One region of the Streptomyces sp. CNH189 genome, then DNA from elsewhere that is predicted to be linked to it. Evidence: predicted binding sites of a transcription regulator. Region 1 holds the regulator's gene; the other holds the start of a gene.
The links. The regulator HspR, encoded in region 1, represses chaperone genes until heat shock. The targets are predictions, from matches to a motif close to TTGAGNNNNNNNNNCTCAA.

Region 1 (13,155 bases):
TCGCCGGAGAGGATCTCCCGGGCGAGCCGGTCGCCGATCGCGGTCTGCACCAGGCGGCGCAGCGGCCGGGCGCCGTACGCCGGGTCCAGGCCCTCCTGCGCCAGCCAGGCCAGCGCCTCGGGCGTGACCTCCAGGGCGAGCCGGCGTTCGGCCAGGCGCCGGCCGAGCGCGGCGATCTGTAGCTCCGCGATGCGCTCCAGCTCGGCCTTGCTGAGCGCGGAGAACACCACGAGGTCGTCGAGACGGTTGAGGAACTCCGGCTTGAACGACGCCCGGACCGCCTCCAGCACCTGCTCGCGCTTCTCGGCCTCGGTGCTGACCGGGTCGACCAGGTACTGGCTGCCCAGGTTGGACGTCAGCACCAGGATCGTGTTGCGGAAGTCGACCGTGCGGCCCTGGCCGTCGGTGAGGCGGCCGTCGTCGAGCACCTGGAGCAGGATGTCGAAGACCTCGGGATGGGCCTTCTCCACCTCGTCCAGCAGCACCACGCTGTACGGGCGGCGGCGGACGGCCTCGGTGAGCTGGCCGCCCTCCTCGTAGCCGACGTAGCCGGGGGGCGCGCCGACGAGCCGGGCGACGGAGTGCTTCTCGCCGTACTCCGACATGTCGATGCGGACCATGGCCCGCTCGTCGTCGAAGAGGAAGCCGGCGAGCGCCTTGGCCAGCTCGGTCTTGCCGACGCCGGTGGGGCCGAGGAAGAGGAAGGAGCCGGTGGGCCGGTCGGGGTCGGCGATGCCGGCCCGCGAGCGCCGCACGGCGTCGGAGACGGCCCGCACGGCCTCGGTCTGGCCGATCAGCCGCCGGCCCAGCTCGTCCTCCATGCGCAGCAGCTTCTGCGTCTCGCCCTCCATCAGGCGGCCGGCCGGGATGCCGGTCCAGGAGGCGACGACGTCGGCGATGTCGTCGGCGCCGACCTCCTCCTTGACCATGGTGTCCTTCGTGACCTCTTCCTCGGCCTCGGAGGCGGCCTCCAGGTCGCGTTCGACGCCCGGGATCTCGCCGTAGAGCAGCTTGGAGGCGGTGTCGAAGTCGCCGTCGCGCTGGGCGCGTTCGGCCTGGCCGCGCAGCTCGTCGAGCTTCTCCTTCAGCTCGCCGACGCGGTTGAGGGAGGTCTTCTCCTTCTCCCAGCGGGCGGTGAGGCCGCGCAGCTCCTCCTCCTTGTCGGCGAGGTCGCGGCGCAGCTTCTCCAGGCGCTCCCGGGAGGCGGCGTCGGTCTCCTTGCCGATGGCCAGCTCCTCCATCTTCAGCCGGTCGACGGCGCGCTGGAGCTCGTCGATCTCGACGGGCGAGGAGTCGATCTCCATGCGCAGCCGGGAGGCGGCCTCGTCGACGAGGTCGATGGCCTTGTCCGGCAGGAAGCGGGAGGTGATGTAGCGGTCGGAGAGGGTCGCGGCGGCCACCAGGGCGCTGTCGGCGATCTGCACCTTGTGGTGCGCCTCGTAGCGGCCCTTGAGCCCGCGCAGGATGGCGATGGAGTCCTCGACGGTCGGCTCGGCGACCAGCACCTGCTGGAAGCGCCGCTCCAGCGCCGGGTCCTTCTCGATCCGCTCGCGGTACTCGTCGAGCGTGGTGGCGCCGACCATGCGCAGCTCGCCGCGGGCCAGCATCGGCTTGAGCATGTTCCCGGCGTCCATCGCGGAGTCGCCGCCGGCGCCCGCGCCGACGACCGTGTGCAGCTCGTCGATGAAGGTGACGACCTGCCCGTCGGACTCCTTGATCTCCGCCAGGACGGTCTTGAGCCGCTCCTCGAACTCGCCGCGGTACTTGGCACCCGCGACCATGGCGCCCAGGTCGAGCGCGACCAGCCGCTTGTTCTTCAGCGACTCGGGCACGTCGCCCTTGACGATCCGCTGGGCGAGGCCTTCGACGACGGCGGTCTTGCCGACGCCGGGCTCGCCGATCAGCACGGGGTTGTTCTTGGTGCGGCGGCTCAGCACCTGCACCACCCGCCGGATCTCCTGGTCCCGTCCGATGACGGGGTCCAGCCTGCCCTCGCGGGCGGCGGCGGTCAGGTCGGTGCCGAACTTCTCGAGGGCCTTGTACTGGCCCTCCGGGTCGGGAGTGGTCACCCGGCGCGTCCCCCTCGCCTTCTGGAAGGCCTCCTGCAGCTTGTCCGCGGTGGCGCCCTGCCGGGACAGTACCTCGCCGGCCGCACCGCCCTTGGCGGCGATGCCGGTCAGCAGGTGCTCGGTGGACAGGTACTCGTCGCCGAGGTCCTGGGCGCGGGCCTGGGCGTCGGCGACGACGGCGAGCAGCTCGCGGTTGGGCTGGGGCGGCGCCACGGTGGATCCGGTGACGCTCGGCAGTCCGGAGAGGACCCGCTCGGCGCCGGAGCGTACGGCGGCCTGGTCGGCGTCCACCGCGGCGAGCAGGTCCGTGATGTTCTCGTTCTCCTGCCCGGCGAGCAGGGCGAGCAGCAGGTGCGCGGGGGTGAGGTCGGGGTGCCCCTCGGTCACGGCCCGGTTGCCGGCGGCGGCCAGTGCGTCACGGCTCCGGTTGGTCAGCTCGGCGTCCACGTGTCCGTTCTCCTCCTTGGTGCCCTTCGGTGACCCTCAGCGATGTCTGTGGCTGACTGTGTCAACGTCCACAAACTTGAGTCTAATCCACTCAAGGTGGTGCCGCGAGGGACTCGGGGCTAAGTTCCGGGGTCATGACCCTCACGTATTCGGTGGATCCGGGCGATCCGGACGCGTCGTACCTCAGCTTCTGGCGCGAACGGCACCTGTGCACGCTGACCACCCTCCGCCCGGACGGCACACCGCACCTGGTACCCGTCGGGGTGACGTACGACCCCGAGACGTGCCTCGCCCGGGTCATCACCAACCGGACCAGCGCGAAGGTCCGCCACGTACGGGCGGCGGGGGACGAGGGCGCGCCGGTCGCGGTCTGCCAGGTGGACGGCAAGCGGTGGGCGACGCTGGAGGGACGCGCGCGGGTCCGCACGGACCCGGAGCGCGTCGAGGACGCGGTGCTGCGGTACGCGGAGCGCTACGGACGGATGCCGGGCCCCAACCCGGACCGGGTCGTCATCGAGATCGCGCTCACGCGCGCGATGGGCCGCGGCTGAGGCCGGCGGTGCGGCTCGCACCGGCGAGCGATCCCTTCCGGCCATCGCCCTATCCCGGGGATACCCGGAAATATCCCCCAAAACTGCAGCGGCGTCACCGTGTTCAGGTCACGGTGACGCCGCTGCGGGGGGAAGCACCTGCGCGATCTTTTACGACGGGGGAATCGCGTCAGGCACTGCGGGGGGTGGCCGAGATGGTCCTGGGGGCAGGGGAGTCGGACTCCACCTGCCGGTGGTCCCGCTGGTCCAGGTTCACAAAGATCATTCCGTACCGGATGGCACACCGCACGGGCTTCGGCGCCCCCCTGGGCCGCCTCAGACACCGGAACGCCCGTACGTCACCGTCCTCGTCGCGCGTGACGACCACGGGCTCACCGAAGACGGTCACCATCAACGAGTCACCGCTGTGGGGGATGGCGGTGACCAGGTCGATGAAATGCCATCCGGACCGGTAGGCCGTCGCCATCTCACGACGGAAGGATCGGTCGTCAGGTGGGGTGGCCACGTCAGCTCCAGACAGTGTCTGCCGGAAGCTGGACCACGTCCTCGCCGTCCACCACGCCCACGGTCCCGCTCGACCAGACGGTGTCGTCCTCGGCATCGGTCTGCGCGCCGGACAGGGCGCCCAGCGCACCGAAGGCCACAACGGCGGACAAGGCGGCGACAAGCACCGAGCGACGCATTCTCTTACGCATAGTCGGCTTCGTCCTCACTCGAAGGTCCCCTTTCCCCCGTCAAGTAAGACGATGGCTCATTCGGGCACGTCATGGCCACACGATCGGTGCATCATGTTCCTGCATGTTCAGGAGCCTGGGGGGTGGAGATTTAACAATGAATCGGACCAAAACCGTGCATCCCCATCCCATGACGGAGCTGTGCGTGGAAGGGAGTCGTCTGTACGCGAACGCACTGCGCACGGGACGTATCCCCCGGGCGGAGGCCGAAGCCGCACCCTGTCTGGTCGACTTCTCCCTGCTCCACCCCGACCCCGACGACCCGGACTGGCTGCGCCCCGTCCCGCCCTCCGTCGTGCTGGCCCAGCGGCTGGACCCGATCGAGCGTGAGATCACCGAACGCCGGCGCCTGACCATGGAGTTGGCGGACATTTTCGAGCCGTTCATGGGACTCGGCGCCCCCCTGGCGGAACCGGTCCACTCCATCACCGTGCTCGAAGGACTCGACCGCATCAACGAGGCGCTCGACCTGGCGACCTCCCAGTGCCGGAACGAAGTGCTCACCGTCCAGCCGAAGAACCGGCACCCGGAGCAGCGCCTGATCGAGGCACTGGAACGCGACCGGCCGCTGATCGAACGCGGGGTGCGGATCAGGACGCTCTACCAGCACACCGCCCGGTACAACCCCGAGCGCATCGCCTGGACCGAGCAGTTCGCCGACGGCAAGGTGGAGTACCGCACCATCGACGAGCTGGTCGAGCGCCTCATCGTCTGCGACGACACGGTCGCCTTCATCCCCGTCCGGGACGACCGGCAGGTCGCGCTCGAACTGCGCCACCCCGGCCTGGTGCGCTACCTCATCAAGGTCTTCGAGTTCATGTGGGGCCGCGCGGTCCCCCTCACCGCCGGCACCCCGTACGAGACCGCACCGGACGGTCTCACCGACATCCAGCACTCGATAGCCAAACTGCTCGTCGAGGGACACGTCGACGAGGCCATCGCGCGCCGCCTCGGCATGAACGTCCGCACCTGCCGGGCACACATAGCCAAGCTGGCCACCGCGCTCGGCAGTGGCAGCCGTGCCCAACTGGGGTACCTCATCGCACAGTCCGGCATTCTCGAGCAGGACCACTGATCCGGTCCGGGGGGCGGTCAGGCATGAGCGGCGACGCACCACAGAGGGCAGCGGACGCGCTGCGGGCGGAGGCACTGGACCGCTACGCCCGCGCCCTGGACCAGGGCCACGTGCCCGCCTCGGGGGACGCGGAGACCCCACTCCTGCTCCGCCTCGGCCTGCTCCACCCCGCCGGGGACGACCCCAGCCGGCTGGAGCCGGTCGCACCGCACCTCGCCCTGCACCGGCTGCTGCGCGCCTCCGAGGACCGCGTCGCCGAGGAACGGCGGCGTCAGGAACGCCTGGCGGAGACCCTGGCCCCGCTGCTGCGCCCCGGCGAACCGGTGGAACAGGAGTCCCCCCTCGTCACCCGGCACAGCGGCACGGAGAGCATCGGCCGGGCCATCGGCGAGGCGATGACCGGCGCCACGGAACTCCTCGCCGTCCAGCCGCACCGCAGCTACGTGAAGTTCGACCCGGCCGTCCACGAACCCGCCCTCCGCCGCGACCAGGACCTGCTGGACCGCGGCGGCCGCATCCGCGCCCTGTACCAGCACACCCTGCGCCACGCGCCCACGCTGGCCGCCCGCTACGAACGCCTCACGGGCGACGTCGAGGCCCGCTCCCTGGACGAGATCACCGACCGCCTCGTGATCGTCGACCGCGCGGTCGCCTTCATCCCGGCCGGCCCCGAGCGCTCGACGGCCCTGGAGGTCCGGCATCCGGCGATCGTGACGTTCCTGGTCACCACCTTCGACCGGCTCTGGCGCCTGGCCACCCCCATGTACCCGGAGGCGGACCGGCAGCCCACCCTCAACGGCGTCACCCCGCGCCAGCGCGCCATCGCCACGCTGCTCGTCGAGGGGCACACCGACGCCGTCATCGCCGACCGGCTCGGCATGAACGTCCGCACCGCGCGGGAGCACATCGCCAAACTCGCCGCGCTGCTGGGCAGCGGCAGCCGGGCCCAGCTCGGCTACCTCATCGCGCGGTCCGGGGTGCTCGACCCGGCGGAGTGACGGCCGGGTGCCGTGCCCCGTCCAGCCCCGCCTGCGCGATCCGCACCCCCAGCTGCGTACGGCTGGCCGCCCCGAGGGTCTCCGACAGGCGGGCGATGTGCGCCCGGCAGGTCCGCACACTGATGCCCAGGCGCTCCGCGACGACCGCGTCCTGGTGGCCCTCCGCCAGCAGCGCCGCGATGGACTGCTCCCGGTGCGAGATGCCCTCGATGCCGGTGGCCGGAAGAGGGGCGGTCAGCGGGATGGCGAGCCGCCACAGCCGGTCGAAGACCGTGCCCAGGTACTCCACCAGCGCCGGGTGGCGCAGCTCCAGCGCCATCGTGCGCTCGGCGTTGGCGGGAATGAAGGCGACCGTGCGGTCGAACAGGATCAGCCGGTCGACCACCTCGTCCAGCGTGCGCGCCTCCACCGCGTCGCCCATCAGCTCCAGGTAACTCAGCAACCCGTGCCCGTGCCGGGCGACATGGGTGTACAGGTCCCGCATGCGCACGCCCCGGCCGCGCAGCGCCATCGCCCGGTGCAGGCCCTCCGACAGCTCGGCCTCACGCCGGATGCCGCCCGGCTGGACCGTGAGCACCTCGGTGGTGCACGCCTGCGTCGCCTCGTCCATCGCGGCCTGGATACGCGCCAGTCCGTCCAGCACACGGATCGCCGGGCCCTCCGCCGACGACTGCGCGACCGGCACCTGGCGGCCGAGTCCGGCGTACCACTCGAAGGCGGCGACCGCCGAGCCGACCCGGCGCTGACTCGCCCTCACCTCGTCGTACATGCCGCGCAGCAGCCGGGTCATGACCTCCTGCGGGGCGGTGGGCACCAGCCAGTCCATGTCGTCGGGATCGGGGTGCAGCAGGGCCAGTTCCAGCAGGCAGGGCACCCGCTCGGCCTCCCGGCGCGGCAGCCGGCCGCGCCGTACGGCCCGGGAGTAGACGCGGTCCCCGGCCTCGCACAGTCGGTCAGCACCGTGCGGATGCTCCTGAGCCGCGTGCCCGGCCATCGCCCATCCCACCCCCGGTTCAGCCACTTTCCGCAGCGCAACTATGCGCGGCCGGAACCTGCTGTGCAACACGGGGCCGGCCACCGCGCCGGCCCCGAGACCCGCGGGTGGCCGAATACCGACGGGAGTTACTTCAGGTCGAGCTTCTCGCAGGCGGACTTGAAGTCGGCGGTGCAGATGTCCGACACGTCGTAGAACCCGTCGGCGATGACCGTGTCCTGGATGTTCTCCTGCGTCAGCGCGACCACCGGCACCAACTGCGCCGGGATGTCCTGCTCGGTGGGGCTGTCGACCCGGTCACGGGTGAGGGCGTCGAACTGGATGTCCCGGCCCTGGACCCGCGCCACGGCCATCTCCGCGGCGTTCTCCGCCTCCGTCGGGTACGACTTGTACACGCTCATGTACTGCTCGCCGGTGACGATGCGCTGCACCGCGGCGATCTCCGCGTCCTGGCCGGTGATCGGGGGCAGGTCGGTGACACCGGCGCCGCGCAGCGCCTTGACGATGCCGCCCGCCATGCCGTCGTTGGCCGAGTAGACGCCCTTGATCTTCCCCGCGCCGATCTCGCCGATCGCCTCGGCCATGTTCTTCTCGGCGTTCTTGGGGTCCCAGTCCTTGGTGTCGAAGGACTTGGCGATGGTCACCTTGCCCTTGAGCTCGGACAGCGCGCCCGCCTTGAACTGCTTGGCGTTGGGGTCGGTCGACGAGCCGTTCATCATGACGACCTTGTCGGTGATGCTGAGGTCGCCGCCGAAGGACTCCAGCAGCGAACGGCCCTGCACCTCTCCGACCAGCTCGTTGTCGAAGGAGATGTACGCGTCGATCGGGCCCTCGGCCAGCCGGTCGTAGGCGATGACCGGGATGCCCGCCTCCTTGGCCTTGGTGACGCTCTCCGCGATGGCGTGGGCGTCCACCGCGTCCAGCACGATGACGTCGACCTTCGCGTCGATCATGCGCTGCATCTGGGAGGCCTGCTTGTCGGCGTCCGCCTCGGCGTTGGCGTACTCGACCTTGCCCTTGTTGTCGGTGAGCGCCTCCACCTTCTTCTTGAAGAAGGGGTAGTCGAACTGCTCGTAGCGCGTGTTGGCCTTCTCCGGGAGGAGGAGACCGACGGAGATGTCGTCCCCCTTGGCCGGGCTCGCCTCGTCGCTGCTCCCTGTCGCGTCGAGCATGCCGCAGCCGGCGAGCGTGACGGACATCGAGACGGCGGCCACGGATATGGCGATACGACGCATGCGAGGGCTCACTTCAGGTGCGTTTTGGACGTGGGCACAGCTTTGCGGCCCATGTGACTGAAAAGCCAACGCTTCAGGGCCCATCGCCGTCAAGGGCAACCACTTAACGAGATGGACACAGCACGGTCCGCTGAACTCGTGAAAGTCCTGCGGACACGCCGCGTGGGACACCTGGACACGCAGGCATACCATAGCCACAGTTGTGGTCAGGCATAAGAGAAGGGGCCCCGAGGTTCGGTGAACCTCGGGGCCCCTTCCGCGCGTTCCGCGTGGTCAGTCCGACTGCTGCTGGCGCTTGGGCCGCCACACCACCAGCGCGCTGGTCTGCTGCACCTCCTGGTAGGGCACCAGGTCACGACGGTACGAGGCATGGACGGCCGCCTCACGCTGACGCATCGCCGCCGCCGCGCCGTCGAGCGCGTCCTCCAGCTCCGCCACACGGGCCTGGAGGGCGGCGACCTGGTTCTCCAGCTCGATGATGCGCTTGATTCCGGCCAGGTTGATGCCCTCGTCCTGCGACAGCTGCTGCACCTGCCGGAGCAGTTCGATGTCACGGGCCGAATAGCGCCGGCCCCGGCCCGCCGTGCGGTCCGGCGACACAAGTCCCAGCCGGTCGTACTGACGCAGCGTCTGCGGATGCAGACCGGACAGCTGGGCCGCCACCGAAATGACGTAGACCGGGGTGTCCTGGGTCAGTTCGTACGGATTGCGTCGACGGCCGTCCATCGCATCAAGCTCCCTTCGCGGCCTGGAACAGCTCCGCCCGCGGATCCTGGTCCGCGGTTGCCTCGCGATACGCCTCCAGGGCGTCACGAGCCTTCCCCGACAGGTCCTTGGGAACACTCACCTCGACGGTCACCAGAAGGTCACCGCGGGTGCCGTCCTTGCGGACCGCTCCCTTGCCGCGGGCGCGCATGGTGCGCCCGTTGGGTGTGCCCGGCGGAAGCTTCAGCGTCACCGGCGGACCGCCCAGCGTCGGGACCCGGATCTCGCCGCCGAGAGCCGCCTCGGGATACGTGACGGGCACGGTGACGGTCAGGTTGTCGTCCTTGCGGCCGAACACCGGGTGGGAGCCGACGTGCACGACGACGTACAGATCGCCCGCGGGCCCGCCGCGCTCACCGGGAGCGCCCTTGCCGCGCAGCCGGATCCGCTGCCCGTCGCTGACCCCCGCGGGGATGCGCACCTGCATCGTCCGCGAGGACTTGGCCCGGCCGCTGCCCTTGCAGACCTCGCAGGGCTCCTCCGCGATCAGGCCGCGGCCCTTGCAGTCGGGGCACGGGTCCGTCAGCGAGAAGCCGCCGCCGGAGCCCCGCGCCACCTGCCCGGTGCCGACGCAGGTCGGGCACACGCGCGGTGTGCCGTTCTTGTCGCCGGTACCCGAACAGGCCTTGCAGGGCGCCTGCGACGACATCCGCAGCGGGACGGTCGCGCCCTCGATCGCCTCGGTGAAGCTGAGCGTCACCTCGGACTCGATGTCCTGGCCCCGGCGCGGCTGGGTCCGCGTGGTCCCCGCGCCGCCCCGGTTGAACAGGCCCCCGAAGACGTCACCGAGGCCGCCGCCGAAGCCGCCCGCCTGGCCGCCGCCGCCGGGCTGGCCTCCGAAGAGGTCGCCCAGGTCGAAGTTGAACGTGCCGCCGCTTCCGCCCGGCCCCGGACGGAAACCGCCGTTGCCGAAGAGGGCGCGCGCCTCGTCGTACTCCTTGCGCTTCTTGGGGTCACCGAGGATGTCGTTCGCCTCGGAGATCTCCTTGAAGCGCTCCTCCGCCTTGGCGTTGCCCTTGTTGGCGTCCGGGTGGAACTCGCGGGCGAGCTTCCGGTACGCCTTCTTGATCTCGGCCTCGGTGGCGTCCTTGGGGACGCCGAGGACCTTGTAGTAGTCCTTCTCGATGAAGTCCTTGGTGCTCATCCCCGACGTCCCTCCTTCCCTGCGTCAGCTATAACGTCAGCCCTCCTCCGGGCCACCGTTCTCCTTGTTCTCCGCGTCCGCCTGCGCCTCGGTGCTCTCCTCGGCCGGCTTGACCGTCTGCGCGCCCGGCTGCGGCTCGGCGACGGCCACCCGCGCGGGGCGGATGGTGCGCTCGCCGATGCGGTACCCCGGCTGCAGGATCGCCACGCACGTCGTCTCGGTGACGTCCGGGGCGTAGGAGTGCATCAGGGCCTCGTGGATCGTCGGGTCGAAGGGCTCGCCCTCCTTGCCGAACTGCTGCAGGCCCAGCTTCGCCACCGTGGTCTCCAGCGACTCGGCGACGGACTTGAAGCCGCCGACCAGCTCGCCGTGTTCCCGCGCGCGGCCGATGTCGTCCAGCACCGGGAGCAGTTCGGACAGGAGGTTCGCCACGGCGACCTCCTTGACCGCGACCCGGTCCCGCTCGACACGGCGGCGGTAGTTCTGGAACTCGGCCTGGAGGCGCTGGAGATCCGCGGTGCGCTCACCGAGCGCGGTGCGGGCCTGGTCCAGCTGAGCCACCAGGGCGGCGTTCTGCCCCGTGTCCCCGGCCGGGGCCGCCTCCTCCTCGGAGGGAGCGGCGGCCTTCGGCTCGGCGTCGTCGGTCGGTGCGCCGGAAGGGACGTCGGGCTGCTGCTGCTCGTCGAAGCCCGGGGTCTCTTCCGTCACGCCGCACCGTCCTTGCGGTCCTCGTCGACGATCTCGGCGTCGACGACGTCGTCGTCGGCCTTGGCCTCACCGGCGGACGCGCCACCGGCGGCCTGGGCACCCTGGGCGTCGGCGTACATGGCCTGGCCCAGCTTCTGGGAGACGGCGGCGACCTTCTCCGTGGCGGTGCGGATCTCGGCGGCGTCCTCGCCCTTGAGCTTCTCCTTCAGCTCGGCGACGGCCTCCTCGACCTCCGTCTTGACGTCACCGGGGACCTTGTCCGCGTTGTCCGCGAGGAACTTCTCCGTCTGGTAGACGAGCTGCTCGCCCTGGTTGCGGGACTCGGCGGCCTCGCGGCGGGCGTGGTCCTCCTCCGCGTACTTCTCGGCCTCCTGGCGCATCCGGTCGACCTCGTCCTTCGGCAGCGAGGAGCCGCCGGTGACGGTCATCTTCTGCTCCTTGCCGGTGCCGAGGTCCTTCGCCGTGACGTGCATGATGCCGTTGGCGTCGATGTCGAAGGAGACCTCGATCTGCGGGACGCCACGCGGCGCCGGCGGCAGACCGGTCAGCTCGAACATACCGAGCTTCTTGTTGTACGCCGCGATCTCGCGCTCGCCCTGGTAGACCTGGATCTGCACCGACGGCTGGTTGTCCTCGGCCGTGGTGAAGATCTCGGAGCGCTTGGTCGGGATCGTGGTGTTGCGCTCGATCAGCTTGGTCATGATGCCGCCCTTGGTCTCGATGCCGAGGGACAGCGGGGTGACGTCGAGCAGGAGGACGTCCTTGACCTCACCCTTGAGGACACCGGCCTGGAGCGCGGCGCCGATGGAGACGACCTCGTCCGGGTTGACGCCCTTGTTGGCCTCCTTGCCGCCGGTCAGGTCCCTGACCAGGTCGGCGACGGCGGGCATACGGGTCGAGCCACCGACCAGGACGACGTGGTCGATCTCGCTGACGGAGATGCCGGCGTCCTTGATGACGTTGTTGAACGGCGTCTTGCAGCGCTCGAGCAGGTCCGCGGTCAGCTGCTGGAACTGCGCGCGGGTCAGCTTCTCGTCGAGGTGCAGGGGGCCCTCGGCGGAGGCGGTGATGTAGGGGAGGTTGATCGAGGTCTCGGTGGACGAGGACAGCTCGATCTTCGCCTTCTCGGCGGCCTCACGCAGACGCTGCAGCGCCATCTTGTCCTTGGACAGGTCCACGCCATGACCCGACTGGAACTGCTTGACCAGGTAGTCGACGACGCGCTGGTCCCAGTCGTCACCACCGAGGTGGTTGTCACCGTTGGTGGCCTTCACCTCGACGACACCGTCGCCGATCTCCAGCAGGGAGACGTCGAAGGTACCGCCACCGAGGTCGAAGACGAGGATGGTCTGGTCGTCCTTGTCGAGGCCGTACGCCAGGGCGGCGGCCGTCGGCTCGTTGACGATGCGCAGCACGTTCAGGCCGGCGATCTCGCCGGCCTCCTTGGTCGCCTGGCGCTCGGCGTCGTTGAAGTACGCCGGGACGGTGATGACCGCGTCGGCCACCTTCTCGCCCAGGTACGCCTCGGCGTCCCGCTTCAGCTTCTGCAGCACGAAGGCGCTGATCTGCTGCGGGTTGAAGTCCTTGCCGTCCAGGTTGATCTTCCAGTCGGTGCCCATGTGGCGCTTGACCGACCGGATGGTCCTGTCGACGTTCGTCACGGCCTGGCGCTTGGCCACCTCGCCGACCAGCACCTCACCGTTCTTGGCGAAGGCGACGACGGAAGGCGTGGTCCTGGCGCCCTCGGCGTTGGTGATGACGGTGGGCTCGCCGCCCTCCAGAACGCTGACGACGGAGTTAGTCGTGCCCAGGTCGATGCCGACCGCACGTGCCATTTCGATTCCTCCAGCTGACTTGAGTGGAACAGACTCAAGCATGCATGACGTCCGGCGTGGGGTCAACAGAGCTGAGTCGGACAGACTCAACTCTTATCCGCTCCTTACACGCAACCGCTCGCTGACCTGCGAGGACGCACTGGCCGAACGTTGACGCGGCCGGAAAACAGGGGTGACAGGCAACCGCACCAGGCCCAGGACGAGCACCGCCGCGACTCCCGCGATCCACAGCGCCGCACCCGCGGGCACCCTCCCCGTGTGGACACACACGGCGACCACCGCCGCACCCGCGGCCCCGGCGCCGAGCAGCACCACGGCAGCGCGGGGCGCGAGCCCCAGCCGTCGCAGCCGGTGCACGAGATGGTCCGGGCGTGCGCGGCTCACCGGCCGGCGGTCGAGCCGCCGCCCGAGTACCACCAGGGCGCCGTCCGCACACGCCAGGACCGTCAGCGCGAACAACACGGCGGCTCCGGACCCGATTCCCTGTCCGGCCCGCACGAACACCGCCGAGGAGGACAGGACGAAGCCCGTGAACAGCGCTCCGCCCTCCCCGAGCGCCGCCTGCGCGGGGAACCAGTTGTGCAGCAGGAACCCGGCGAG
Region 2 (17,855 bases), on a different contig from region 1:
CAGCGCCTGCTCGGCCTCTTCCAGGGTGATGTCGCCGCGACCGATGAGGGACTCGGTGTACAGCTTGCGCACCGAGCGCTTCTTGTCGATCAGGTCGTACATCAGCGGCTGGGTGAAGGCCGGGTTGTCGGTCTCGTTGTGACCGCGGCGGCGGTAGCAGATGAGGTCGATCACCACGTCCTTGTTGAACGCCTGGCGGAACTCGAAGGCGAGGCGCGCGACGCGCACCACGGCCTCCGGGTCGTCGCCGTTCACGTGGAAGATCGGGGCCTCGATCATGCGGGCCACGTCCGTGGCGTACATCGACGAGCGCGAGGACTCCGGGGCGGCGGTGAAGCCGACCTGGTTGTTGATGACGACGTGGACCGTGCCGCCGGTGCGGTAGCCGCGCAGCTGCGACATGTTCAGGGTCTCGGCCACCACGCCCTGGCCCGCGAAGGCCGCGTCGCCGTGGATCGCCACCGGCAGGACGGTGAAGTCCGTGCCGCCCTTGCCGATGATGTCCTGCTTGGCGCGGGCGACGCCCTCCAGGACCGGGTCCACCGCCTCCAGGTGCGAGGGGTTGGCTACCAGCGAGACCTTGATCTGCTCGCCGTCCAGGCCGGTGAAGGTGCCCTCGGCGCCCAGGTGGTACTTCACGTCGCCGGAGCCGTGCATCGACTTCGGGTCGAGATTGCCCTCGAACTCGCGGAAGATCTGCGCGTACGACTTGCCGACGATGTTCGCCAGCACGTTCAGCCGGCCGCGGTGGGCCATGCCGATGACGACCTCGTCCAGCCGGGACTCGGCCGCCGAGTCCAGCACCGCGTCGAGCAGCGGGATGACGGACTCGCTGCCCTCCAGGGAGAAGCGCTTCTGGCCGACGTACTTGGTCTGCAGGAACGTCTCGAAGGCTTCCGCCGCGTTCAGCCGGCGCAGGATGCGCAGCTGCTCCTCGCGCTCGGGCTTGGTGTGCGAGCGCTCGATGCGGTCCTGGATCCACTTGCGCTGCTTGGGGTCCTGGATGTGCATGAACTCGATGCCGGTGGTGCGGCAGTACGAGTCGCGGAGCACGCCGAGGATGTCGCGCAGCTTCATCATCGACTTGCCGGCGAAGCCGCCGACGGCGAACTCGCGCTCCAGGTCCCACAGGGTGAGGCCGTGCTCGACGATGTCCAGGTCGGGGTGCTTGCGCTGCTTGTACTCCAGCGGGTCGGTGTCGGCCATGACGTGGCCGCGGACCCGGTAGGAGTGGATCAGGTCGAAGACCCGGGCGGCCTTGGTGACGTCGTCGTCGTGGCTGGCGTCGATGTCCTTGAGCCAGCGGACCGGCTCGTAGGGGATGCGCAGCGCCTCGAAGATCTCGTCGTAGAAGCCGTTCTCGCCGAGCAGGAGGTTCGCGACCTGGCGGAGGAACTCGCCGGAGGCGGCGCCCTGGATCACCCGGTGGTCGTAGGTCGACGTGAGCGTCATGACCTTCGAGATGCCGAGCTTGTTCAGGGTGTCCTGGGAGGTGCCCTGGAACTCCGCCGGGTAGTCCATGGCGCCGACGCCCATGATGACCGACTGTCCGGGCATCAGGCGCGGCACGGAGTGGACGGTGCCGAGGCCGCCGGGGTTGGTCAGGGAGACCGTGACGCCGGTGAAGTCGTCCATCGTCAGCTTGTTGTCGCGGGCGCGACGGACGATGTCCTCGTAGGCCTGCCAGAACTCGAAGAAGTTCAGCGTCTCGGCCTTCTTGATGGCCGCTACGACGAGCTGGCGGTCGCCGTTGGGCTTGACCAGGTCGATGGCGAGGCCGAGGTTGATGTGCTCCGGCTTCACCAGGGTCGGCTTGCCGTCCACCTTCGCGAACGAGTGGTTCATCGACGGCATGGCCTTGATGGCCTGGACCATGGCGTAGCCGATGAGGTGCGTGAAGGAGATCTTCCCGCCACGCGCCCGCTTCAGGTGGTTGTTGATGACGATGCGGTTGTCGAACAGCAGCTTCACCGGGACGGCGCGCACGGACGTGGCCGTGGGCAGCTCCAGCGAGGCGTCCATGTTCTTCGCCACGGCGGCGGACGGACCGCGCAGGGTCACCCGCTCGGGTCCGCTCTTGGCCTCACCCGCGGGCTCGGCCTTCTTGGCCGGGGCCGGCTTCGCGGCGGGGGCGGCCGGAGCGGCCGCCTTCGCCGGGGCGGGAGCCTGGGCCTTGGCCGCCGGGGCGGCGGCAGCGGGCTGCGCGGCCGGGGCGGGCACGTCCGCCTTCGCGGGAGCGGCCGGCTGGGCCGGGGCGGTGGGGGTCACAGCGGCCCCCGCGGCCGCGTCACCCGTCGGAGCCGAGGTCGCAGGCGCGCCCGGCTTGTAGTCGGCGAAGAAGTCCCACCAGGCTCGGTCCACCGAGTTCGGGTCCTGGAGGTACTGCTGGTAGATCTCGTCGACGAGCCATTCGTTGGCACCGAAGGCCGCAGCGGGGTTCTTTCCCGCTTGGTCGGTGTCGGTCGAGATGCTCGAGTTACTGGGGGACTGTGGCGACACGGCGTCAACCGCCCTCTTCCGCTTCGCAAGATGATGGACAGCGGAAATAAAGGCTACGCCTCCGCGCGCGAGAAGGTCAGGCCGGGCCCTAGCAACGTCGTGCACATCACATCTCAACGGGTGTTTCGGCGCTGGAAATGGCGGGAAACAAGCGAGGTTCCGCTTCTCTTGACGTTATCAGGCATCGCTCGACCGGGGTCCGACGCGCCCCGCGCGCGGGCCTGTGCCTGATCACACGTGTCCGTCAGCGCGAACACTGATGGATCTTGAAGCTCGGCTTCGAACTTTACGTCAACTTGGGGTGGAGGTGGGCCCCGGAAGAGTGATCAGGATCCGGCAACCCCGCTCGGATTCCGCCACTCCGATCCGGCCGCCGTGCAGATCCACGGCCCAGCGGGCGATCGCCAGACCCAACCCGGTGCCGCCGTCGCTGCCGGGGCCGTGCGGACGGTTGACGCTGCCGCGGTTGAACCGCTCGAAGACCCGGTGCCACTCGGTCCGCGGGATGCCCGGACCCTCGTCCAGCACCTCCAGCTCCAGCGACTCCGGCTCGGCACCCCGGCGCGCCCGGACCGTCACCCGGCCGTGCGGCGGGCTGTGCTTGACCGCGTTGTCGATCAGGTTGGCCACCACCTGGTGGATCCGCTCCGGGTCGGCGTGCGCGGTGAGCTCGGGCGGGGTGACGTCGAGATGCAGATGGACGTCCGTACGGGTGTGACTGCCGGATCCGGAGGCCATGCCGGCGCGGGCCGAGGCGACCATGTTGGCCTCCTTGAGCACGCCCGACAGGTACGGCCACACCTCGAAGCGGCGCTTCTTCAGCGGGACCACGCCGTTGTCCAGGCGCGAGAGGTCCAGCAGCGTCTCCACCAGGCGGCCGAGCCGCTCGGTCTGCTTCAGGGCCGTGCGCATCGTCTCCGGGTCGGGCCGGGTGACGCCGTCGACGATGTTCTCCAGCACCGCGCGCAGGCCCGCGATGGGCGTGCGCAGCTCGTGCGAGACATTGGCCACAAGCTCCTTGCGCTGGCTGTCCTGGGCCTCCAGCTCGTCGGCCATGACGTTGATCGTCTGCGCCAGGTCACCCAGCTCGTCACGGCGGCTCTCGCGCACCCGGCGGGTGTAGTCGCCGTGCGAGATGGACCGGGCGACCGCGTTCATGTCGTCCAGCGGAGCGGTGAGGGAGTGCGCCACGAACTGGGTGATGAGCAGCGTGGCGATCATCGAGAACACCGTGATGAAGCGCAGCTCCGTCTTGGTGTTCACGGCGACCACCGACAGTCCGGTGGTGATCAGGACCGAGACGACGACCAGCGCGCCCAGTTTGGTCTTGATCGAGAACGGCCGCAGGCCGCCCCAGGGCTGTCCCGTGCGCCCGCCCTGTCGCCCCTGTCCGTGGCCCCCCGGACCCGCGCTCATGGCGTCGGCGTCTCCAGGGCGTAGCCCACGCCGTGCACCGTGCGGATGCGCTCGGCGCCGATCTTCCGGCGCAGCGCCTTGATGTGGCTGTCCACTGTCCGGGTGCCGGAGGCGTCCGCCCAGTCCCAGACCTCGGCCAGCAGCTGCTCGCGGGAGAGCACCGCGCGCGGGGTGTTGGCCAGGCACACCAGGAGGTCGAACTCGGTGGGCGTCAGGTGGACGTCCTCACTGCGCACGCGCACCCGGCGCTGGGCATGGTCGATCTCCAGTTCGCCCAGGCGCAGGATGCCGCTGCGCGGGGTGGTGGCCGCGAGGGCCGCGCGCTCCATGCGGCGCAGCAGCACGTGCACCCGGGCCGCCAGCTCCCGCATGGAGAACGGCTTGGTCATGTAGTCGTCGGCGCCGACACCGAGGCCGACCAGCATGTCGGTCTCGTCGTCGCGCGCGGTGAGCATCAGCACCGGCACCGGCCGCTGGGCCTGCACGCGCCGGCAGACCTCCAGGCCGTCGAAGCCGGGCAGCATGATGTCGAGGATCAGCAGATCGGGCTGCCAGGCCTCCGCCGTGTCCACTGCGGACGGGCCGTCGCCCGCCGTTTGCACCAGGAATCCCTCGGCACGAAGGCGGGTCGCGATGGCGTCCACGATCGTCGCGTCGTCCTCGACCACCAGGACCCTGCGCTGAGCGCCGGGGGTGGTCGTCGCCGTGCCGTTGTGGGAGGTGTGTGTCTGCTCCATCGCCCGCCCCTGAGGTGTGCTTTATCCGGAATCCGTGGGGTGATCCGTCGTCTGCGCATCACTGCGATTGACGCTTGAATGATCCGCGCCAAGGCAGCAGCGTACGGGGATTCACCACCCGTTTGCTATCCAGGGCGGACGCCGATGTGCACGACGTCCGGAACGCCCCGGGCAACGGGGATCTCTTCGGTACGCACCTGCCGGAACCCGGCATTCCGCAAGGTTCCCTCGAATTCCGGGGAAGGCCTGGCGGACCATACCGCGAGGACCCCGCGCGGCTTCAACACCCTTGCACATGCCGCGAGTCCGGTCGGCGAATAAAGGCCCTCGTTGTCCTCGGTGACGGTCCAGTCGGGCCCGTTGTCGATGTCGAGACACAGCGCGTCGAATGTGTCGGATGTCTCATTGACGTAGGTGATCAGATCCTGCTCGACGATCTCCGTGCGCGGGTCGGCGAGGGCCTGTCCGGAGAGCGCCGACAGCGGGCCCGCGCGGTGCCACTCGACGACCGCGGGCTCCCGCTCCACCACGGTGATCCGCCCCCAGCGGGACTGCCCGGCGGCGTGCGCGAGGGAGAAGCCGACGCCCAGCCCGCCGATCAGCACCCGCGGACCGTCCGCCTCCGGGTCGAGGGCGGTCAGGGCGGCGTCCACGAGCAGCCGCTCGGAACGCCCGTCGGAGGTGTCCATCAGGAAGCAGCCGTTGGCGATGATCTGCAGCAGGTCGCCGTGCCGGCGCAGCACCACCTCGCCGTACGGGCCCTCGCGGCGGTCCAGGACTTCAGGAGCTTCGGGAATGTCGTACGGGGTGGGCATGCGTTCATCCTGGCAGCTCGCCCTTCCCAGGGGCCGGGGACGGGGGACCCCCGTCCGGTGATCGCTGACAGCGAACGCGCGTCCGGGAACATTCGGCGGCGCTCCTGCATTGAGTCGGCATAGCTCAACTTGACTGCCGAAGGGGAGATCATGGCTGCTGAGTCCACACCGCTCGCCCTGCCCGTGCTGCCGCTCGACGACGAGGTCGTGCTGCCCGGGATGGTGGTTCCGCTGGACCTGAGCGATTCCGAGGTGCGCGCCGCGGTGGAGGCCGCCCAGGCCGCCGCCCGCGACGAACCGGGCAAGCCCCGGGTGCTCCTGGTGCCGCGCGTCGACGGGACCTACGCCGGGACCGGCGTGCTGGGCACCGTCGAGCAGGTCGGCCGGCTGGCCGACGGCGACCCGGGCGCCCTGATCCGCGGCCGGGGCCGGGTGCGCATCGGCGCCGGGACCACCGGGCCGGGCGCGGCGCTGTGGGTGGAGGGCACCCGCATCGACGAGAGCGTGCCCGAGCCGCTGCCGGGACACGTGTCCGAACTGGTCAAGGAGTACAAGGCGCTCGCCACCGCCTGGCTGCGCAAGCGCGGCGCCTGGCAGGTGGTGGACCGGGTCCAGGCCATCGACGACGTCTCCGCGCTCGCCGACAACTCCGGCTACTCGCCGTTCCTCACCACCGACCAGAAGGTCGCCCTGCTGGAGACCACCGACCCGGTGGCCCGGCTGAAGCTCGCCACCCAGCAGCTGCGCGACCACCTCGCCGAACAGGACGTCGCCGAGACCATTGCCAAGGACGTCCAGGAGGGCGTCGACAAGCAGCAGCGCGAGTTCCTGCTCCGCCGTCAGCTGGAGGCGGTCCGCAAGGAACTGCGCGAGCTGAACGGCGACCAGGAGGGCGAGGAGTCCGACGACTACCGCGCCCGCGTCGAGGCCGCCGACCTGCCGGAGAAGGTGCGCGAGGCCGCGCTCAAGGAGGTCGACAAGCTGGAGCGCTCTTCCGACCAGTCACCGGAGGGCTCCTGGATCCGCACCTGGCTCGACACGGTCCTGGAGATGCCGTGGAACGAGCGCACCGAGGACGCCTACGACATCCAGGGCGCCCAGTCCGTCCTGGACGCCGAGCACGCGGGTCTGCAGGACGTGAAGGAGCGCATCACCGAGTACCTGGCGGTGCGCAAGCGCCGCAGCGACCGGGGTCTCGGCGTGGTCGGCGGACGGCGCGGCGGTGCCGTGCTGGCCCTGGTGGGCCCGCCCGGCGTCGGCAAGACCTCGCTGGGCGAGTCCGTCGCCCACGCCATGGGCCGCAAGTTCGTCCGCGTCGCCCTCGGCGGCGTCCGCGACGAGGCCGAGATCCGCGGCCACCGCCGCACCTACGTCGGCGCGCTGCCCGGCCGGATCGTGCGGGCGATCAAGGAGGCCGGTTCGATGAACCCGGTCGTCCTGCTCGACGAGATCGACAAGGTGGGCTCGGACTTCCGGGGCGACCCGGCCGCCGCCCTCCTGGAGGTCCTCGACCCGGCGCAGAACCACACCTTCCGGGACCACTACCTGGAGGTCGAGCTCGACCTGTCCGACGTGGTGTTCCTCGCCACCGCCAACGTCCTCGAAGCCATCCCGGAGGCCCTGCTCGACCGTATGGAGCTGGTCCGCCTCGACGGCTACACCGAGGACGAGAAGATCGTCATCGCCCGTGACCACCTGCTCCCGCGCCAGCTGGAGCGCGCCGGTCTCGCGGCGGACGAGGTGACGATCGAGGAAGGGGCGCTGCGCAAGCTGGCCGGTGAGTACACGCGCGAGGCCGGCGTGCGCACCCTGGAGCGGTCGGTCGCGCGGCTGCTGCGCAAGATCGCCGCCCGTCACGAACTGGGCGAGCGGGAGCTGCCGTTCACCGTCACCGAGGGCGACCTGCGCGACCTGATCGGGCGGCCGCACCACGTGCCGGAGTCCGCCCAGGAACCGGCCGAGCGCCGTACCGCCGTCCCCGGTGTCGCCACCGGGCTCGCCGTGACCGGCGCCGGCGGGGACGTGCTCTACGTGGAGGCCTCCCTGGCCGACCCGGAGACGGGCGCGGCGGGGCTGACCCTGACCGGCCAGCTGGGCGACGTGATGAAGGAGTCCGCGCGGATCGCGCTGAGCTTCCTGCGCAGTCACGGCGCCGAGCTGGAGCTGCCGGTGGCCGACCTGAAGGACCGGGGCGTGCACATCCACTTCCCGGCGGGCGCCGTGCCCAAGGACGGCCCGAGCGCGGGCATCACGATGACCACCGCGCTGGCCTCGCTGCTCTCCGGCCGGCTGGTCCGTACGGACGTGGCGATGACCGGTGAGGTGTCGCTGACCGGGCGGGTGCTGCCGATCGGCGGGGTGAAGCAGAAGCTGCTCGCCGCGCACCGGGCGGGGATCACCACCGTGATCATCCCCAAGCGCAACGAGCCCGACCTGGACGACGTCCCGGCGGAGGTGCTGGAGAAGCTGGACGTGCACGCCGTCACCGACGTCCGCCAGGTGCTGGATCTGGCGCTGTCGCCCGCCACGAACGGGGCGGCGCCGGAGGTTCCGGTGGCCGCGTGACGGGGGTCGCCGGATGAGGGAGGCCCGGGTCCCGTGAGGGAAACCCGGGCCTTTCCCTTACCGCTTTGTGGCTCAGCTGCCGGCGGCGAAGGCCTGCACCCGGTCGAGGGTGCCGTTGAAGCGGTCGTGGTCGCCGACCGTCGGGCCGGTCGAGGTGTACTGCCACATCGTGTACGTGTCCCAGCCGGCGGGCAGGTCGCCCACGGTGGAGGCGTAGCGGGCGATCCACAGCGGGGTGGTGGAGGCGAAGCCCGCGTAGTCGCCGGTGCACTGCTGCCACCAGCTGGTGGCGGTGTAGATCACGGCGCCGCGGCCGGTACGGGCGCGGTACTGGTCGAGGAAGTCGCGGATCCAGCTCACCATCGAGCTCGCCGACTTGCCGTAGCAGGCGTCGCCGTACGGGTTCCACTCGATGTCCAGGACGCCCGGCAGGGTGCGGCCGTCGGCGGACCAGGCGCCGCCGCGGTCCACGAAGTAGTCCGCCTGGGCGGCGCCGCTCGCGGTGTCCGGCGTCGCGAAGTGGTAGGCGCCGCGCACCATGCCGACGTCGTAGGAGCCGTTGTACTGCTGGGAGTGGTACGGGTTGGTGTAGTACGTGCCCTCCGTGGCCTTGGCGTAGGCCCAGCGGACCCCGCTGCTCCACAGGGTCGGCCAGGCGACGTTGCCCTGGTGGCTGGAGACGTCCACCCCTTCCGTCTGGGTGGAGCGCGCGGTGGGCAGGCCGGCCCGGCCGTCGTGGGCGAGGACGCCCATGCCCATGTGGGCGGAGCCGCGCGGCGGGACGGTGGGGGCGGACTCGTCTGCGCCGGCCGCCGTCTGCGGGAGGACGAGGGCCGCGAGCAGGACGGCACCGGCGGCCCCGAGCGCGCGTATACGGACGAGCCGGGATCTGGGCACAGGCATGACGCATCTCCGAACGGTCGTGGGGCGAACCCGGAATGTGACCCACATCGCATGTAGTGGGCATGCCACGTATGGGGCTGGTAGAGACACTGCGGACGTCGACCACGGCGGGCGGGCGGACCGCCGCGCTGCCGTTGGTCTACGCCTGCGAAATACTTATGGAGCTGCGGCGACGCCGCCACCTGGCGCCAGACTTTCAGAACCGGAAACCGAGGCAGGGGCACACGTGCACGAAGACGTAAACGGCGGCGGGGAACACGCCGCCTCGCCGGAGCCCGCGTCCGGTGTGGAACAGCCCGGGTTCCTGGCCCTGGAACGGGAGTTGACGGTTCTGCTGCGCCGGGCGCGGGCCAGCCAGGGGGAGATGGCGCGCGAGGTCCACCCTGACCTGGAGCCGTCCGCGTACGGCCTGCTGGTCCGTCTGGATGAGTGCGGCCGGCAGCGGGCCACCGAACTCGCCGCCTACATCGGTGTGGGCAAGGCGACGATGTCCCGCCAGCTGCGTGCCCTCGAAGACCTGGGGCTCGTCGGGCGCGAGCCGGACCCCGCCGACGGGCGCGCCTGGCTCGTCACGCTCACGGACGAAGGGCGGCAGCGGGTGAGCAGGGTGCGCGAGGCCCGCCGCGCCCGCTACGCCGGCCGGTTCGCCGACTGGGACCCGACGGAGGTCACGGAACTCGCCCGCCTGCTCAACCGGCTGAACCGGGGGATGGAACGGTAGGGGGCGGCTCCGCCGCCCGGCCACGCGCGCGGGGACGGGCGGAAGGCCCGTGACCGTGACCCGGCGGGTGCGGGCCCCGCGGCGCGGGCGGGTGCCGGGCACCGTGCGTCCGGTTTCGCGGCGTGGGGGTCGGTTTCCGTGACCCGGGGGCGCCCCGAGCGCATCGGGGGGTGCGTGCCCCGCGGCGCGGGTGGGTGCGGGGCGCCGCGTGACCGGGTGGGGGCTGGTGCCCGTGTCTCCGGGCGGGCGCCCCGGGCGCATGCGTCAGTGGCGAGGGGCCGGCAGGTGTCCGCCGTGCGGGCGGTGCCCGGCCGTTCGGGCGAGGACAGTTCGCCGTCCGGACGACAGCTGCCCGTACGGGCAGCCCCTCAGGCGGGGGGCAGCTCGGTGTGGACGATCGTCGCGTCGTCGTGGGGCTTGCCCCGGCGGGGCGGGACCCGGGTCGCGTCCGCGCGCTCCAGGGACCGGACCCGGTCCACCAGCGCCCGCGCGCCCTCCTCGCGGATCAGGGCGAGGCAGTCCGCCCAGTCGCCCTCGCCGAACCGCTCCACCCACCGCGCCGCGCCGTCCGTCAGCGCCGCCAGCGCGCGCACCTCCCCGCGCGGGAGGGAGCCCGTGACCGCCCGTGAGGACACCGCCGGGTCCGCCGCCGCGGTGAAGAAGCCACCCTCCTTGTTGCGCAGCGTGGTGTCCACGACGGTGTGGCTGGCCAGGGCCGAGAGGGGCAGCCGGTCCAGCCGGTCGTCCCTGACCGCCGTGACCGTGCCGTCCGTCGACTCCACCAGCAGCACCGAGTCGGACAGCACGAGCCAGTCCACCGAGCCGGACGACCAGCGGGTCAGCACCACCGTCGCCTGCGGCGTTCGGGGGTGAGAAAGGTCACAGGTCGCCGCGTGGCTCCCGGCCGTGCGCGCGATGCCCCGGGACAGCAGCTCGGCCAGCGGAACATCCGGGAGGGAAACGGTCAGTTCGGTCAGCGCGCCGCCCAGCCGGGCGGTGAACCAGGGCACCGAATGCAGACAGCCGCCCCCGTCGGACGGCGGCGTGACGCCGTCCAGGACCACGAGCGAACCGCCCTGCCCGGAGGCCGGAAGTCCGACGCTCGCGAAGTCCTCGTTGGGGCGTCCCGGTTCACCGGGCTCCGAAACAAGTTCCGTGCGCATCCGGCCAGTCTGCACGAGTTCCCCACAACGCCCGCAAAAGCCGGGCAGGGTTCGTACGTTCTCCACAGGCGCGCAGGTCAGACGCCTGGTTTGGGAGGGAATGAAGGGCTCCGGGAAGGCGTGGCGGCGAATATTGCCACCGCCTGCCGCAGACGTCCAACCGGCGTGCCGCGCGGGCCCGCTGCGGGGCGCAACGGAACTTGCTCCTCAACTCGCCTCCGATGTTCACTCCTTCGAGTGGCGGGTCAGGTGATGCGCATCCACTGTCCACGGGCACTGGGAGGGTCGGGGAGCGATGGGGGCGCCTCGCTGTCCGAGCGCGGCCGGCGGCTCGCCAGGAGCGCCCGCGCCCGTTGACGGAGCGTCACGCGGGCCCACGGGTACACGAGTCAGGAATGCGAGCACCGGTGCAGAAGACGCGGCCTCGTCGCAAGGACAAGCAGGCGGCCCTCACGGGGGACGCGCAGCAGACGCCCACCGTGGGCAAAGGCCGCCCCACCCACGTACGCAACCGGCTCGTCGTCGCCGTGGCCGTGGTGGCCGCGGCGATCGCCGGGGCCGGCGCACCCTCCGTACTGGCGGCCTCCCAGCAGCTGAAGGACGCGCAGGAACTGGTCACGCTCGCCGAGCGGACCGAGGACGCGCTCGCCCTCGCCCACTCCCTCGCCGACGAGCGTGACGAGGTCGTCCCCTACATCGCGGCGGGCCGCCCCAAGTCGAAGGCGCCCTCCGAGGAGCACAGCGCCCGGGTGGACCGGCAGGTCGAGGAACTGCGCGCCGACACCGACACCTCGACGGCGCTGCGCGAGGAGCTCGACGCCGTCGGCACGGTGCGCCGGGCCGCCCTCACCGGCAAGAGCAGCGCGCTGGAGGCCCACCAGGCGTACTCCACCGCCATCTCCCAGCTGCACCGGCTCGCCGCGCGCCTGGCCGACGAGACCCCGCCCCGTGCCGGGTCCGGCGCGCACGCGCTCGCCGAGCTGGACACCGCCGTCCAGCAGGCCGCCGCCACCCGCGGGCTGCTGCTCGCCGTGCTGAACGTGCCGAGCACCACGGAGACCGTGATCGACCCGATCACGGGGCTGCCGGTCACCGCCACCAGCACCTCGGAGGCCGACGAGGAGCGGCGCGACGCGCTGTCCGCCGCCGCGCTCCAGGCGCGGGTGCGCTCCGACGCGGCCCTCGCCGACTTCCGGGACGCAGCGCCGAAGGCCGCCCGCGCCTCCTACGACTCGACGGTCACCGGCCCCGAGGTCGACACCGCCGAGAAGTACCTGGGGAAGCTCACCGACAAGCCGACCCTCTCCGACTCCGAGCTGAACACCAGCCCCAAGAAGCTGGCGGCGGCGCTCACCGCGCGCATCGAGACCATGCGCGGGGCAGAGTCCGCGCTGTTCGACCAGCGCACCAAGGAACTCGCCCAGCTGCGGGACGACGACGTCACCGAGCTGGAGATCCGGATCGCCGTCCTCGGCGCCCTCATGCTGCTCACCGTCGGCATCACCACGGCGATGGCCCGCACCCTCACCCGCCCGCTGTCGGTGCTGCGCCGGGGCTCGGCGCGCCTCGCGGAGGCGGAGGACCCCACCGTCGAGGAACCGGTCACCTTCACCGGCCGCAACGACGAGTTCGCCCAGGTCGTCCGCTCCGTCAACGCCCTGCACGCGCACGCCGCCGGACTCGCCCAGCGGATCGCCACGCTGGAGGCCGACCGCAAGCACCTGGTCGGGCAGCGCCAGAAGATGGCCGACGCCCGAGAGGAACTGCGCACCGAACTCGCCGAGGCCACCGCCCACATGGAGCGGCTGCGCACCAGCATCGGCGGTACGTTCGTCAACCTCGCGCTGCGCACGCTCGGCCTGGTCGAGCGGCAGCTCGGCGTGATCGAGGGACTGGAGGAGCGGGAGGACGACCCGGACCGCCTGGCCACCCTCTTCAAGCTCGACCACTTCGCCACGGTCATGCGCCGGCACAGCGAGAACCTGCTGGTCCTCGCCGGCACCGAGCACGGCCGGCACACGGCGGGCCCCGTCCCGCTGGTCGACGTCGTCCGCGCCGCGGTGAGCGAGATCGAGCGGTACGAGCGGGTGCGGATCGCGGCGCTGCCGCCGCACGCGCACATCGCCGGGTTCGCGGCGGACGACCTGTCCCACCTGCTGGCCGAACTCATGGAGAACGCCACCTCGTTCTCCCCGCCGGACATGCCCGTCGAGGTCTCCGGCTGGCTGCTGGAGAACGGCGAGGTCATGCTCTCCGTCCAGGACGAGGGCATCGGCATGGCCGCCGACCGGCTGGAGCGGCTCAACACCCGGCTGTCCGAGTTCGACCCGGAGGCGGCGTACGACGCGGAGTCCGACGAGGGTCTCGGCCTCGGTCTGTACGTCGTGGCCCGCCTCGCCCACCGGCACGGTGTCCGGGTGCAGCTGCGCAAGCAGAAGCAGGGCGGGATCGCGGCGGTCGTCGTCCTGCCCGACCCCCTGCTGGCGCCCGCGACGCCCACGGCGGTCCCCTCCTCGGTCCCCGGCGGCGCCCACGCGGTGTCCCTGCCGGGCGCGGACGCCGAGGCCAACTCCAACGTGCTGCCGGGGCGTTCGGCGACGGGCGACCCCCTGGTCGACCTGGCCGAGCGGTCCATCCAGGCCCACGCCACGACGGAGGCAGCGGCCCCGGGCGCCCCGCAGGCGTCCGGGCCCGCCCTCGCCGACGAGCGGGCGGCGGCCACCGCCGCGCCGGGCGACGTGGACCAGGCAGCCGCGAACGAGGCGGCCCTCACCGACGACCTCGACAACCCGGCCCGGGACGACTCCCGTCCGGCGGCCGTGCCGACGCGGGGCTGGGCCGCCCCGGCTCCGGCCGCCGCGCCCGACCTCGACGAAACCGTTCCGGCCGGCACCGAGCCGCCGGGTGCGGACGGGGCCGTGCCGGACGCCGTACGCGCGCCCGGTACCCCCGCGGCCGGGGAGGAGCCGCAGCCGGACGAGACCGCCGCCCCCGACCGCACGGACGAGCCCGCCGTCCGCCCCGCGCCGGACGCGACCGCGGAGACGCCCGTCGCACCGACCGCGGAGACGCCCGAAGAACCGGCCGTCGACGAGCCGGAGGCCACCGCCCCCGTCGAGCGGCCCGCCGAGACCACCATGGAGCTGTTCATCCCGGCCCAGCCGGACGGCCGTACCGCGTCCGGCGGCGAGGACGCCGACCGCCACGCGGCGGCCGGCGGACACGGAGCCGGAACCGCCCAGCTCCCCGACGAGGCCGTACGCCCGGGCGCCGGACACGAACCAGACCCGCGCACGCAGGACCCGGCCGGCACCCGGCCCGACGCCGACGCCGTACGTCCGGAAGCCGCTCGCGAAGCGGCACAGGCGCCCGGGGACACAGCCCCCGAACCCCCGGCCGCCCCGCAGGACCCCCGGAGCGGGCTGCCCGGCCGCCCCGTCGCCGACGACGCAGCCGGCGGGCACGAGCACACGCGTGTCGCGGACGGCCCCGCCGCCGACGAACCCGTCACCGCCAAGGGACTGCCGAAGCGGACGCCGAAGATCAGCGCACCGGCCGCGCCCCCGCGGCCGCGCTCCGGCTCCGTGGACGCCGAGGCGCTGCGCCGGCGGCTGGGCGGGTTCCGCCGCGGGGCGGACGCCGGAAGGCGGGACGTCGAGGCCGAGCTGGCGACCGGGCGCGGCCACGACCGGGCACCGGCCGGGGCGGACGCCACAACCGAAGAAGCCACGGGGGGCACTGTCGAGGAGGCAAGCAGTTGACCGCGCCCAGTACCTTCGGACCGAGCAGTGAGGCCCGCAACCTGCACTGGCTGCTGACGAACCTCGTCGAGGAGGTGCCCGGCATCCACTCCGTCGCGGTCGTCTCCTCCGACGGCCTGCTGCTCCTCTCCTCCGACGAGACGCTCGCCCGCGCCCGCAGCGGCCCGGACGGGACCGCCCCGGTCCGAGGGGAGCGGGGAGCGGCACGGCCCGGGCCGCGCGGTTCCTCCGCCGACCTGGCCACCGTCGTCTCCGGCATCGGCAGCCTCACCATCGGCGCCTCGAAGCTGATGGACTACGGGCCCGTGAAGCACACCATGGTCGCCATGGACGAGGGCAGCCTCTTCGTGATGTCGATCAGCGACGGCTCGCTGCTCGGCGTGCACGGCTCCGCGGACTGCGACATGAGCGTCGTGGCGTACCACATGGCCCTGTTCGTCGGCCGGGCCGGCCACGTCCTCACCCCCGAACTCCGCAGCGAACTGCGCAAGAACCTCGAGAGCGCGGGGAGCGCGGGGAGCACGGAGCACGAGTCCGCCGGGAGTCCCCGATGACCAGCGTCCCGAAGAAACATCTCCCGGTCCGCGGCGGGGACCGTAAACCCGCCCGCGTGCGCCCCTACTCGCTCACCGGCGGCCGTACCCGCTTCGGCCACGTGCTGCTGGTCGAGACGTTCGTCGGCGCCACCGCCGGCACGGCCGCGCTCGAGGCCGCCGAGGAGCGCCGGGAGCTCACCTCCGGCGGGTTCGGCACCCGGGTCATGCCCGAGGTGCGGGCCATCGTCGAACTGTGCCGCCGCATGCGCACGGTGGCCGAGATCGCCGCGCTGCTCAGGATGCCGCTCGGCGTGGTCCGCGTCCTGCTGAGCGACCTCGCGGACCAGGGAAAGATCCGTGTCTACGGGACGGGCACCGGCCACGGCACGGGCCGCCCGGACCGCGCGCTGCTGGAAAGGGTGCTGAGTGGACTCCGCCGTCTCTGACGTCGCGTACGGCGTCTCCCCGCTCGTCGAAGCGGACGAGCCCCTGCTGCCCTGGCAGACGGACCCCACCCGGGCACCGATCGCCACGAAGATAGTGGTCGCCGGCGGCTTCGGCGTCGGCAAGACCACCCTCGTCGGCGCCGTCTCCGAGATCACGCCCCTGCAGACCGAGGCGCTGATGACCGAGGCGAGCGAGGAGACCGACGACCTCACCGCCACACCGGGCAAACTGACCACCACCGTGGCCATGGACTTCGGGCGCATCACGCTCGACGACGACCTGGTGCTCTACCTCTTCGGCACGCCCGGCCAGCAGCGGTTCTGGTTCATGTGGGACGACTTGGTGCGCGGCGCGATCGGCGCGGTCGTGCTGGCCGACACCCGCCGTCTGAAGGACTGCTGGCCGGCGCTGGACTACTTCGAGAGCTGCGGGATGCCGTACGTCGTGGCCGTCAACCACTTCGACGGCACCGAGCGTTACGACCCGGAGGACGTGCGGGAGGCCCTCACGATCCCCGCGCACATACCTGTCATGATCATGGATGCGCGCCGCCGGATCTCGGTCATCGAGACCCTCTTGTCCCTCGTGGGCCACGCGCTCGACGAAACCCCCGAGTAGCCCCCTTAGGAGCGTCCCCCGTATGCGGAAGATACTCGTCGTCGGGGCCGGTCAGTCCGGTCTCCAGCTCGCCCTGGGACTCCAGTCGCACGGGTACGAGGTCACCCTCATGTCCAACCGGACCGCGGACGAGATCCGCACCGGACGGGTCATGTCGACGCAGTGCATGTTCCATACGGCCCTGCAGCACGAGCGCGACCTCCAGCTGAACTTCTGGGAGTCCCAGGCGCCGAAGATCCAGGGCCTCGGCGTCTCGGTCGCCGCCCCCGGCTCCTTCGACCCGGGCCCCTCGCAGCGCGCCATCGACTGGCTGGGCAGGCTCGACGGGTTCGCGCAGTCCGTGGACCAGCGCGTGAAGATGGCCGGCTGGATGGAGACCTTCGCCCAGCGCGGCGGACAGCTCGTCATCCACGGCGCCGCCGTCGGCGACCTCGACTACTTCTCCCGCACCTACGACCTGGTGCTCGTCTCGGCGGGCAAGGGCGAGCTGGTGCAGATGTTCGCCCGGGACGCCGAGCGCTCCCCGTACAGCGAGCCGCAGCGCGCCCTCGCCGTCGCCTACGTGCACGGCATGGGCCCGCGCCCGGAGCACCCGGACACCGAGGCGGTCCGCTGCAACCTGGTCCCCGGCGTCGGTGAGATGTTCATCATGCCGACGTACACCACTTCCGGCCGCGCCGACATCCTGTTCTGGGAGGGCATCCCCGGCGGCCCGCTGGACGCCTTCAAGGACGTCAAGGACCCGGCCGAGCACCTCTCCCTGACCCTGGAACTGATGGAGAAGTTCCTGCCCTGGGAGTACGCGCGCGCCACCAAGGTCGAGCTGACCGACGCCGGCGGCACCCTGGCCGGGCGCTACGCCCCGACCGTCCGCAACCCGATCGGGCGCCTCCCCGGCGGCGGTCTCGTCCTCGGCGTCGCCGACGTGGTCGTCGCCAACGACCCGATCACCGGCCAGGGCTCCAACTCCGCGTCCAAGTGCGCCGCCGCCTACCTCGCCTCCATCCTCGAGCACGGCGACAAGCCGTTCGACGAGGACTGGATGCGGCGGACCTTCGACCGCTACTGGGACACCGCGCAGCACGTCACCAAGTGGACGAACGCCATGCTGGCCCCGCCGCCGGAGCACATCCTGAACCTGATCGGCGCCGCCGGCCAGCTCCAGCCCGTCGCCGACCGCTTCGCCAACGGCTTCGACAACCCGGCCGACTTCGAGAACTTCTTCTACGAGCCGGAGAAGACGAACGCCTACCTGGCCGAGGTCTCCGGCGCGGCCGGCGCGTAGACGGCGCCGTACCCCTCGTCGGACCCGTCCGTCGCCCCCTCGGGGAGCTCCGGCGGCACATAGTGCTCCACGGGCTCCCCGCCGGGGTCGGGCCGCACCGCGCCCAGCACCGGGTTGGCCGCGATCGGCGACACCTTGATCCGCGCGCCGGGCCGGGGCGCCTGCACCACCATGCCGTCGCCCAGGTAGAGGGCGACATGTGTGGCCTCCGGGAAGTACACGACGAGGTCGCCGGGGCGCAGGTCCACCAGCTCGATCCGCTCCAGCCGCGCCCACTGCTCCTGGCTGGTCCGGGGGATCGGGGCGCCGGCGGAGTGCCACGCCTCGGAGGTCAGCCCCGAGCAGTCGTACGTCGCCGGGCCCTCCGCCCCCCATTCGTACGGCTTGCC

Region 2: lon (endopeptidase La) is a predicted target of HspR. The motif match lies at 5,577-5,595, and genes of this name have one in related genera.

Annotation. Positions count from the first base shown of each region.
Region 1 is NZ_AZUS01000012.1:1,768-14,922, reverse strand. It holds gene clpB (ATP-dependent chaperone ClpB) at 1-2,516, opposite strand, end outside; gene B100_RS0117420 (TIGR03618 family F420-dependent PPOX class oxidoreductase) at 2,651-3,067, shown strand; gene B100_RS0117415 ((2Fe-2S)-binding protein) at 3,237-3,533, opposite strand; gene B100_RS36970 (hypothetical protein) at 3,574-3,762, opposite strand; gene B100_RS0117405 (hypothetical protein) at 3,899-4,876, shown strand; gene B100_RS0117400 (helix-turn-helix domain-containing protein) at 4,900-5,874, shown strand; gene B100_RS0117395 (helix-turn-helix domain-containing protein) at 5,837-6,868, opposite strand; gene B100_RS0117390 (substrate-binding domain-containing protein) at 6,997-8,103, opposite strand; gene B100_RS0117385 (heat shock protein transcriptional repressor HspR) at 8,377-8,829, opposite strand; gene dnaJ (molecular chaperone DnaJ) at 8,834-10,012, opposite strand; gene grpE (nucleotide exchange factor GrpE) at 10,049-10,720, opposite strand; gene dnaK (molecular chaperone DnaK) at 10,717-12,555, opposite strand; gene B100_RS0117365 (glycosyl transferase) at 12,649-13,155, opposite strand, start outside.
Region 2 is NZ_AZUS01000006.1:142,021-159,875, forward strand. It holds gene B100_RS0110805 (multifunctional oxoglutarate decarboxylase/oxoglutarate dehydrogenase thiamine pyrophosphate-binding subunit/dihydrolipoyllysine-residue succinyltransferase subunit) at 1-2,499, opposite strand, end outside; gene B100_RS0110810 (sensor histidine kinase) at 2,791-3,915, opposite strand; gene B100_RS0110815 (response regulator transcription factor) at 3,912-4,652, opposite strand; gene B100_RS0110820 (spermine/spermidine synthase domain-containing protein) at 4,778-5,467, opposite strand; gene lon (endopeptidase La) at 5,618-8,032, shown strand; gene B100_RS0110830 (lysozyme) at 8,105-8,935, opposite strand; gene B100_RS0110835 (MarR family transcriptional regulator) at 9,162-9,656, shown strand; gene B100_RS0110840 (protein phosphatase 2C domain-containing protein) at 10,025-10,819, opposite strand; gene B100_RS0110845 (sensor histidine kinase) at 11,227-14,580, shown strand; gene B100_RS0110850 (hypothetical protein) at 14,577-15,134, shown strand; gene B100_RS0110855 (DUF742 domain-containing protein) at 15,131-15,562, shown strand; gene B100_RS0110860 (GTP-binding protein) at 15,543-16,181, shown strand; gene B100_RS0110865 (styrene monooxygenase/indole monooxygenase family protein) at 16,204-17,466, shown strand; gene B100_RS0110870 (C40 family peptidase) at 17,430-17,855, opposite strand, start outside.